One region of the Chromobacterium sp. ASV23 genome, then DNA from elsewhere that is predicted to be linked to it. Evidence: predicted binding sites of a transcription regulator. Region 1 holds the regulator's gene; the other holds the start of a gene.
The links. The regulator sigma-54, encoded in region 1, starts transcription at its own class of promoters, with help from an activator protein. The targets are predictions, from matches to a motif close to CTGGCACGCTTCATGCTT.

Region 1 (5,320 bases):
GCGACAGGCCGATGCCGAACAGGCCGTCGATCAGCAGGGCCGGCGCCGGATAGTCATCCGGCAGGGTTGGCCAGATGGCGAGGCCGGCCTGTTCCGCCGCCAGGCGCGCCGCGCGGCAGGCCGCGCTGGCCGGCGGCGACGGTTGCAGGATGTCCAGCCGGTAGCCGCGCTGATGCAGCGCCAGCGCGGCGTACAAGGCGTCGCCGCCATTGTTGCCGGGGCCGGCGCAAACCAGCAGGCGGGAGGCCGCGGGGACATGTTGAGCGGTCCAGTCGGCGGCGGCTTGCGCCGCGCGGCGCATCAGGTCCAGGCCGGCGGCTTCGGAGGACTGCTCCAGTTGGCGCAGCCCTGGCAGGCTGAGGATAGGGCCGCCGTCCATGCTTATTCCCCCCAGCGCGGCGTCAGCGTCTGCTCCACGCCCAGTTGATCCAGCACGCGCGAGACGACGAAGTCCACCATGTCGTCCACGCTCTTGGGATGAGTATAGAAGCCGGGGGACGGCGGCAGGATCACCACGCCCAGGCGCGCCAGTTCCAGCATGTTTTCCAGATGGATGGCCGATAGCGGCGTTTCGCGCGGCACCAGCACCAGCTTGCGCTGCTCCTTGATGCAGACGTCGGCGGCGCGTTCGATCAGGTTGTCGCTCATGCCGTGGCGGATGGCCGCCAAGGTGCCCATGGAGCACGGGCACACCACCATGGCGTCCGGCGGGTTGGAGCCGGAGGCGGCCGGCGCGAACCATTCCTCGCGGCCGTAGACTTCCAGCAGGTCCGGCGCGGCTGGATAGCGCTGCAGCAGCCAGGCTTTCATTTCCGCCGGGCGCGATGGCAGCGTCAGTTCCATTTCCTGCTTGGCCACGATCTGCGCGGCTTGCGAATACAGCACCCACACCCGGATGCCTGCGGCGAGCAGGGTTTCGATCAGGCGCAGGCCGTAGGGCAGGCCGGAGGCGCCGGTAAGTGCGACGGTGACGGTTTGGCGGCGGGACATCGGGCAGTCTCCAGGGGCGGGCGTTGCCGCCCGCGTCCTGTTCAATGGTCGGGGTGCAACTGGCGGTGGCGCACCAGCACTTGCTGGTCGGCGAAGGCGCGGGCCAGGCTTTCGATGATGAAGACCGAGCGGTGCTGGCCGCCTGTGCAGCCGACGGCCACCGTCAGGTAGCTGCGGTTTTCCTTGCTGTAGCAGGGCAGCCACTTGGCGACCAGCGACTGGATGTCGTTTATCATGTCGGCCACTTCGGCGTGCTGGGCGAAGAAGTCGACGATGGGCTGGTCGCGCCCGGTCAGCGGACGCAGCAGCGGATCGTAATACGGGTTGGGCAGGCAGCGGGCGTCGAACACGAAATCGGCGTCCTGCGGCACGCCATGCTTGAAGCCGAAAGATTGGAAAATCAGCGTCAGCCGGCTGCTGTCGGCGTCCACCAGTTCGCGTATCCAGCTGCGCAGCGCATTGGCCGACAGTTCGCTGGTGTCGATGCGGGTGCCGAGTTCCTGCACGCCGCCCAGCATCTCCTGCTCGACCTGGATGCTCTCTTCCACGGTGATGCCGGAGCCGGCCAACGGGTGGCGGCGGCGGGTCTCGGAGAAGCGTTTGACCAGCGTGGCGGGCTTGGCTTCCAGAAACAGCAGGCGCACGTCTATGCCTTGCCCGCGCAGCTGCGTCACGACTTGCGGCAGCGCGCCCAGCGACGGGCCGGAGCGGGTGTCGACGCTGATGGCGATGTCGCTGTAGCCGAACTCTGCATACATGGCCATGGCTTCCGGCAGCATATTGGCTGGCAGATTGTCCACGCAGTAAAAACCGGAGTCTTCCAGGGCGCGCAAGGCCACGGATTTGCCGGAGCCGGACAGGCCGCTAATCAATATCAGGCGCATTTTCCTGGTCTCGCAAGAAATTGGTGTGTCGTTCGATGAACTCGCGGGTGCTGTCGATGCCGCGCAGCTGCAGGATGTAGTTGCGCACGGCGGCTTCCACCAGTACCGCCAAGTTGCGGCCGGCAGCCACCGGCAGCACCACTTTGCGCACGGTCACGCCTATGATGTCCTGGGTTTCGGACTGGATGTTCAGCCGGTCCAGCGCCTGCATGGCCTGGTCGTTGGCCTTCACCAGGTGGATGATCAGCTTCAGCACTTTCTTGGGGCGGACGGCGGTCTCGCCGAAGATGGTGCGGATGTTCAGGATGCCCAGGCCGCGCACTTCCAGAAAGTCGCGCAGCAGCGGCGGGCAGCGGCCTTCCAGCGTGTCCGGGCCGATGCGGTACAGCTCCACCGCGTCGTCGGCGACCATGCCGTGGCCGCGCGAGATCAGCTCCAGCGCCAATTCGCTTTTACCCATGGCCGAGTCGCCCATGATCAGCACGCCGATCTCGAACACGTCGAGGAATACGCCGTGCAGCACGGTGGACACCGCCAGCGCGCGCGCCAGATAGATGCGCAGCACGTCCATCAGGTACGGGCTTTCCAGCGTGCTGGTCATCAGCGGCACGTTGTGGCTGTGGCAGTAGTCGCGCAACAGCCGCGGCACCGGCTGGCCGTTGGCCACCATCACCACCGACATGCTCTTGTGGAACAGCTGGTCCAGCGCGGTCTTGGCGGCCGACTGCTCCAGCTTGTTCAGGTAGTCGACCTCCGCCAGGCCCAATACCTGGACGCGGTTGGGGTGGATGAAGTTCAGGTGGCCCACCAGCGCCAGCGTGGGGCGCTGGTCGTCGTTGCCGATGACGTTGTCCGAGCCGCCGGTGCCGGCGACCCAGGTCAGGTTCAGCTTCTGCTGATTTTCCTGATACAGGCGGCGTACGGTAATGCTAGGCATTAGGGGTCCAATCGCAGAGCTGCTGGTAGAGCTCGTCGCGCAATCCGATGCTGAGCATTTTCTCGCGCATCTGCCGGCTGGAGAACAATTGCGCCAATTCCGAGAGCACCTGCAGATGCAGATCGGTGGCATGCTCCGGCACCAGCAACACAAACAGGCACTGCACCGGCTTGCCGTCCGGCGCGTCGAACGGGATCGGGGCCTTCAGCCGGATGAACACGCCGGTGGCTTCCTTCAGGCCGCGCGCGCGTCCGTGCGGGATGGCGACGCCTTGCCCCAGCCCGGTAGAGCCGAGCTTCTCGCGGCTGAACAGGCTGTCGAAGATTTCGCTGCGGGCGATGCCGCGTGTGTTTTCCACCAGGAGACCGACCTGCTCGAACACCCGCTTCTTGCTGGAGACATCCAGATCCAGCAATACATGGTCCGGAGTCAGTATCTTGCCGATGAGATTCATATTGGATTATGCATGCGGCTCTTTGATAAACCCGGAATTCTACGTTGCCTTGATAGTACTGAAAACCGGCAAGCGCAAAGAAAAACGGGAACCGCCCGGTTCCCGTCCTTTTCAACTAGGCGTCACAGCGAGGGCTGCTGGACTTCGCCGGAGCTTTGCACGCGGTGTTCGGTCAGCTTTTCCTTGTGCTTCAGCACTTGGCGGTCCAGCTTGTCCATCAAGAGGTCGATGGCGGCGTAGAGGTCGGCTTCGGTAGCCTCGATGTGGATGTCCTTGCCGGACAGATGCACATTGACTTCAGCCTTTTGAACCAGTTTGTCTACCGACAGGGTCACGGAGATGTCGATCACGTTGTCGACATGGCGGGTAATGCGCTCCAGTTTGTTCTCGATGTATTCGCGCAGCGACGGAGTGACTTCCAGGTGCAGGCCAGTTACTTTGAGGTTCATACCCTAGCTCCTTCTGGTGTTGACCGCCCGGGCGGGTTGTCGGGCGGCATTGTATTCTTGTGCAGGCTCTTACAGCGCCTTGCGCAGATTCACCGCCGGAATCTGCATGGCTTCACGATACTTGGCTACGGTGCGTCTGGCAACCTGTATTCCTTGCTTGGCCAGCGCGTCGGCGAGGGCGCTGTCCGACAGCGGCTTCGCCCGGTTTTCGCCTTCTATCATGCTGCGGATGTGAGCCTTGATGGCGGTGGCGGAACACTCGTCACCGCTTTCAGTCTCCAACGAACTGCCGAAGAAATACTTGAGCTCGAACAAACCTCGCGAACAAAGCAGGTATTTCTGGCTGGTGGAGCGGGATACGGTGGATTCGTGCAGGCCCAGCTCTTCCGCGATATCGCGCAGAATCAGCGGCCGCATCGCCACTTCGCCTTGTTCAAAGAACAACTGTTGACGCTCGACAATAGCTTCCGCCACTTTCAGGATGGTGTCAAACCGTTGCTGGATGTTCTTGACCAGCCAGCGCGCCTCCTGCAGCCGGGCGGACATCTCGCCGCCCTGGCCGCGGCTGTCGGCCAGCATGCGCTCGTACAGCTGGTTGACGCGCAGCCGCGGCACGGCCGAGCGGTTCAGCTCCGCCACCCAGCGTCCGCGCAGCTTGCGCACGCTGATGTCGGGGATCACGTAGTGGACATCGCCGTGATGGAAGCCGGTGGCCGGGTGCGGGTTGAGGCGGGCGATCAGCGCCTGCGCCGCGCGCAGTTCGGCGTCGTTGCAAGCCAGCAGCTTTTTCAGCTTGGCGTAGTCGCGGCCGCCCAGCAGCGCCAGATGTTCGCGCACGATGGCCAGGGCCAGCGCATGGCCAGGTTCGGCCGCGGACAGCCGCTGCAGCTGCAGCTGCAGCGATTCCGCCAGCGTGCGCGCGCCGACGCCGGCTGGGTCGAATTGCTGCAGCAGGGCGAGGCCCACGGCCAGCTCGTCGCTTTCCAGCTGCAGCTCCAGCGGCAGATGGCTGGCCAGCTCGTCCAGGCTTTGCGGCATGTAGCCGTCGTCGTCCAGCTCCTCGATCAGCAGCCGCACGATGGCCTCGTCGCGGCGCGGCAAGGCGATCTCGCCCAGCTGCGCCAGCAGGTGCTCGCGCAGGCTGACCGGGCAGGGCACGTTGAGCATCGGGTCGTAGTCGTCGTCGCCGCCGTGGCGGCTGCCGGCGCCCCAGTCCAGCAGCTCGCCGGCGCTGTCGTCGCGGCTGTCTGCCGCTTCGCTCTCCGTGGTTTCCCGCGCTTCCGCCGCCTCCGTGGGCGCGTCGCTGTCGCGCGGCTCGTCGCCGCGTTCCAGCAGCGGGTTGTCCAGCAGAAAGCGCTCCACCTCGGCCTGCAGGTCCAGCGTGGACAGTTGCAGCAGTTTGATCGACTGCTGCAGCTGCGGGGTCAGCGTCAGCTGTTGCGAAACCTTGAGCTGTAGTGCCTGCTTCATGGTTTACAGGTGGAAATGTTCGCCAAGGTAAACCTTGCGCACCTTGTCGTTGTTGACCAGCTCCTCCGGCTGGCCGGAGGCCAGCACCGAGCCGTCGCTGATGATGTAGGCGCGGTCGCAGATGCGCAGCGTCTCA
Region 2 (5,320 bases), on a different contig from region 1:
TCTATCGCGACCCGACGCGTCCTACCGGCTGGAACAATCTGGTATTCGACAAGGTCGGCATGCCGCATGTGTTCTGGGAGTGGCAGGGCGAGCAGGTGCTGAAGACCGAGAAGGATGCCGAGGGCCATGAGGAGCATTCTCTGCAGCTCGTTAAGGCAGGCAGCCTGACCAAGCTGGAAAACGGCAAGGCCAACACCGTCGAGTACGATCGCCGGATGGCGGACCTGACCAATTTCCTGGTCTACATGGGCGAACCGGCCGCGGTGAAGCGCCAGCAGATCGGTTACGTGGTGCTGATGTTCCTAGGCTTGTTGCTGTTCCCGCTGGTGTACCTGTTGAAGAAGGAATACTGGCGCGACGTGCATTGATTCGCGCTGGATGCGGTCTGGAAAAGGCGGAATGATTTCCGCCTTTTTTCTTTTTAAATCATGATGTTGTATTGAAATGCTGGAAATGGGTGCGGCGAAGGTGCTAGAATGGCCTGCTACACCAATTCATTGTTAGTCAAGGATTTTCTCCGCCATGATGACCCTCTACTCCGGAATCACCTGCCCATTCAGTCAGCGCTGCCGTATCGTGCTCTTCGAGAAGGGGATGGATTTCGAAATTATCGATGTGGACATCCATAACAAGCCGGAAGACCTGGCCGTGATGAATCCGTACAACGAAGTGCCGGTGCTGGTTGAGCGCGACCTGATCCTGCACGAGTCCAACATCATCAACGAATACATCGACGAGCGCTTCCCGCATCCGCAACTGATGCCGGCCGATCCGGTGATGCGCGCCCGCGCCCGCCTGTTCCTGCATCGTTTTGAAAATGAGCTGTTCATCCACGTGAAGACGCTGGAAGCCGGCGCTACCGGCAAGGAAGCCACCAAGGCGCGCGAAGCGATCCGCGACGGTCTGACCACCATCGCCCCGATTTTCGCCAAGCAGAAGTTCATGCTGGGCGATGACTTCTCCATGATCGATGTGGCCATCGCGCCGCTGATGTGGCGCCTGGAGCACTACAACATCGATCTGGGCAAGAGCGCAGCGCCTATCCTGAAGTACGCCGAACGCATTTTCCAACGCCAGTCCTTTATCGATTCGCTGACGCCGTCCGAAAAGGCGATGCGCAAGTAAGGAAAAGCGATGAGCTCCAGCACCAAGCCCTACATGATTCGCGCGCTGCACCAGTGGTGCTGCGACAACGGGCACACGCCCTATCTGGTGGTATGGGTCAATGACCGCACCGATGTGCCGCGTGAATACGTGAAGAACAACGAGATCGTGCTCAATGTCGCCTACAGCGCCACCAAGAATCTGCAGATCGAAAACGACTGGATCTCGTTTTCGGCGCGGTTCGGCGGGATGTCTCGCGATATTTGGGTGCCGGTGGGGAATGTGATGTCCATCTTCGCCCGCGAAACGGGCGAAGGCATGGGCTTCGAGGTGGAGCCGATGCCGGAGGACGCGGCGCTCAAGCCGGCGCCGTCGGTCGACCAGCCGAAGAACGATGGCGACGACCCGGGGCCGAACCGTCCGAGCGGCGGTCGTCCCAGCCTGCGCATCGTTAAATAGTTCAGCATCGCAAACCGGCCTTCTGGCCGGTTTTTTACATATGGCGGGCGAAAAAAAACGGGGCCAGAGGCCCCGCCAAGTCCCTTACACAACAAACTTTGCTCTGCCGGCCTTATTCCACGCGCTCGCCGTGCAGCACTACATCCAGTCCTTCGCGTTCCTCGTCTTCCGCCACGCGCAGGCCGATCACCAGATTCACCAGCTTCAGCAGGATGAAGGTGACGATGCCGCAGTAGACGATAGTGACGCCCACCCCCAGCGCCTGGGTGGCCAAGCTGCCATCTGCGCCGCCGATGTCCTTCACTGCAAAGATGCCGGTCAACAGCGCGCCCAGGATGCCGCCGACGCCGTGCACGCCGAACGCGTCCAGAGAATCGTCGTAGCCCATCATGTGCTTCAGACCGGTGGCGCCCCAGAAGCACACCACGCCGGCAGCCAGGCCGATGATCAGCGCACCCTTGACGTCGACGAAGCCCGCGGCCGGCGTGATGGCGACCAGGCCCGCGACGGCGCCGGAGGCGATGCCAAGTACCGACGGCTTCTTCTTGGTGGCCCATTCGGCGAACATCCAGGCCAGGGCGGCCATCGCGGTGGCCACCTGGGTGGTCACCATGGCCATGCCGGCACGGCCGTCGGCGGCGCCTGCGGAGCCGGCGTTGAAGCCGAACCAACCCACCCACAGCATGGAGGCGCCCACCAGCGTCAGGATCAGGTTATGCGGCGCCATGGCTTCCTTGCCGTAGCCGACGCGCTTGCCCAGCACCAGCGCCGTCACCAGGCCGGCCACGCCGGCGTTGATGTGCACCACGGTGCCGCCGGCGAAGTCCAGCACGCCCTTGTCGCCCATCCAGCCGCCCGGCGCCCATACCCAGTGCGCCACCGGCACGTAGACCATCAGCGACCACAGCGCCATGAAGACCAGCATGGCCGAGAACTTCATGCGTTCGGCGAAGGCGCCGGTGATCAGCGCCGGCGTGATGATGGCGAAGGTCATCTGGAAGGTCATGAACACCGATTCCGGAATGGTGCCGGCCAGCGGATGCACCGCCAGTTTGCCGGCATCCTTCATGTACACCATGCCGTCCAGCATGAAGCGCGACAGATCGCCGATATACGGGTTGCCGACGGTGAAGGCCAGGCTGTAACCGACGACGGCCCACAGCACGGTCACCAGGGCGGTGATGGCGAAGCTTTGCATCAGCGTGGCCAGCACGTTTTTCTTGCGTACCATGCCGCCGTAAAACAGCGCCAGGCCGGGAATGGTCATGAACAGCACCAGGGCGGTGGAGGTCAGCATCCAGGCGGTATCGCCGGAGTTGATTACCTTCACGGCGGCCACTGCGGGCCCGGCCGGCGCGTCGGCCAGGGCGGGCAGGGCAACGGTGGACAGGCCGGCAGCCATTGCAGCGAGTATCTTTTTCATTATGGTTTCCCCAGTTTCACTGATGCGTCAGACGGCGTCGGCGCCGGTTTCGCCGGTGCGGATGCGGATGACTTGCTCCAGGTCGTAGACAAAGATCTTGCCGTCGCCGATCTTGCCGGTGCGGGCGGATTTCTCGATGGCTTCCACCACTTGGTCCAGCAGGGCGTCGTCGATGGCGATTTCCAGTTTCACCTTGGGCAGGAAATCGACGACATATTCGGCGCCGCGGTACAGTTCGGTATGGCCTTTCTGGCGGCCGAAACCCTTGACCTCGGATACGGTCACGCCTTGCACGCCGATGGCGGACAGGGCTTCGCGGACTTCGTCAAGCTTGAACGGCTTGATTACTGCAGTGACGAGTTTCATGGCTGCTCCTTCTCGGGCGATTGACAGATCAGGTTCTGCTGACAACGCTAACGCAGGAATCGTGCCAGCCTTGGGCGAGGGCGCTTGTGGCCAGAATGCGTAGCGGCGGGGGAGGCAGGCTCGTATTATGGCACTGTATTTGTGCGCTGCAGCGGACTGGCTTGCACCGTTATGGTGCGTCGCATCGCAAGCGGCGCCTGGCGGCTGTGTGCGCCTAGCCGCGAGGGACGTAGATGGGCCGAGCGGACAGGAAAGCGGGAGCGCCGCGGCGCTTTTTGCTACACTCCGCTTGATATCAAGCAACCGCAGGAGCCGCGAGCATGTTGAGCCAGAAACTGTTTGACGAAATCAGCGCCAAGATCAGCGAAACCATCGCCGCCAGCCCGGCCAAGGATTTGGAAAAAAACATCCGCGCCATGATGGCCTCCACTTTTTCCAAAATGGATCTGGTGACGCGCGAGGAGTTCGATGTGCAGCAGGCCGTGTTGGCCCGCACCCGCGAGCAGCTGGCTGCGCTGGAGTCCCGTCTAGGCCGTCTGGAGAGCCAGGTGTTTCCGGAGGAGTCCGCCGCCAAAGCCGAAGCGCAGTCGGAACTCGGCCACTCCTGAGACGGGCGGCATGGGCGCGGCTGTCATCCGCTGCGGTGATGGCCGGATTGGACGGCGGCTTGCCGGGAGGCTGCCGCATGCGCGCTTCAAACGCGGCGGGTGGCCATTTCCGCCGCCAAGGGGGAACCTTACATGACGCTGGCTGTGTTGCATTGCAGGGCCTTGCAGGGCATGCAGGCGCCGGAGGTGGCGGTGGAAGTGCATCTGGCCAACGGTCTGCCTGCGTTCAACATCGTTGGTTTGCCGGAAGCGGAAGTGAAGGAAAGCCGGGAACGCGTGCGCGCCGCCATCCAGACTTCCGGCTTCGAATTTCCGGCGCGCCGCATCACGGTCAATCTGGCGCCGGCCGACTTGCCCAAGGATTCCGGCCGCTTCGACCTGCCCATCGCCATCGGCATCCTGCAGGCATCTGGACAGGTCAAGTGCGACGACATCTCCCGCTATGAGTTTGCCGGCGAGCTGGCGCTGGGCGGCGAGTTGCGGCCCGTGCGCGGCGCGCTGGCCATGGCCTGCCAATGCCACGCGGCCGGCCGCGCTTTTGTTTTGCCGGCGGACAGCGCGGCGGAAGCCGCCGTGGCGGAGGGCGCGCGGATTTACGGCGTTGCGTCGTTGTTGCAGGCCTGTGCTTTCCTCAATGGCCTGCAGCCTTTGGAGCCGATTGCCGCCCCGGCCTTTGGCATGCTGCCGAACTATCCCGATCTGGCCGATGTCAAAGGCCAGTCTGTTGCGCGCGGCGCTTTGGAAATCGCCGCGGCCGGCGGGCACAGCCTGTTGCTGATGGGACCGCCCGGCACCGGCAAGTCCATGCTGGCGTCGCGCCTGCCGGGTCTGTTGCCGCCCTTGTCGGCGGAAGAGGCGCTGGAAAGCGCGGCGGTGCAGTCGCTGGCGTCGCAAGGTTTCCGAGCCGCCAGCTGGCGCGCCCGGCCATTTAGAGCGCCGCATCACACCGCTTCCGCGGTGGCGCTGGTCGGCGGGGGCAGCGATCCAAGGCCTGGCGAAATCAGCCTGGCGCATCACGGCGTGCTGTTTCTGGACGAGTTGCCGGAATTCGACCGCAAGGTGCTGGAAGTGTTGCGCGAGCCATTGGAGAGCGGCGTCATCCATATTTCGCGGGCGGCGCGGCAAGCGAGCTTCCCGGCGCGCTTCCAGCTGGTGGCGGCGATGAATCCCTGTCCTTGCGGTTATCACGGCCATCCCTCTGGGCGCTGCCACTGCACGCCGGAGCAGGTTGCGCGATATCGCGGTAAAATTTCTGGGCCTTTGCTGGACCGCATCGACCTGCACGTGGAGGTGCCGACGCTGACCGCCGACGAGTTGTTGAGCGCGTCGGCCGGCGAGAGCAGCGAGTCGGTGCGGAAAC

Region 2: glnK (P-II family nitrogen regulator) is a predicted target of sigma-54. The motif match lies at 3,403-3,420, and genes of this name have one in related genera.

Annotation. Positions count from the first base shown of each region.
Region 1 covers NZ_JAELTR010000018.1:63,940-69,259, forward strand. The annotation lists gene JHD59_RS09960 (NAD(P)H-hydrate dehydratase) at 1-379, opposite strand, end outside; gene JHD59_RS09965 (flavin prenyltransferase UbiX) at 382-990, opposite strand; gene rapZ (RNase adapter RapZ) at 1,032-1,874, opposite strand; gene hprK (HPr(Ser) kinase/phosphatase) at 1,855-2,811, opposite strand; gene ptsN (PTS IIA-like nitrogen regulatory protein PtsN) at 2,804-3,265, opposite strand; gene raiA (ribosome-associated translation inhibitor RaiA) at 3,388-3,714, opposite strand; gene JHD59_RS09990 (RNA polymerase factor sigma-54) at 3,784-5,184, opposite strand; gene lptB (LPS export ABC transporter ATP-binding protein) at 5,188-5,320, opposite strand, start outside.
Region 2 covers NZ_JAELTR010000041.1:19,181-24,500, reverse strand. The annotation lists gene JHD59_RS15695 (cytochrome c1) at 1-368, shown strand, start outside; gene JHD59_RS15690 (glutathione S-transferase N-terminal domain-containing protein) at 523-1,125, shown strand; gene JHD59_RS15685 (ClpXP protease specificity-enhancing factor) at 1,135-1,563, shown strand; gene JHD59_RS15680 (ammonium transporter) at 1,676-2,986, opposite strand; gene glnK (P-II family nitrogen regulator) at 3,014-3,352, opposite strand; gene JHD59_RS15670 (accessory factor UbiK family protein) at 3,673-3,960, shown strand; gene JHD59_RS15665 (YifB family Mg chelatase-like AAA ATPase) at 4,093-5,320, shown strand, end outside.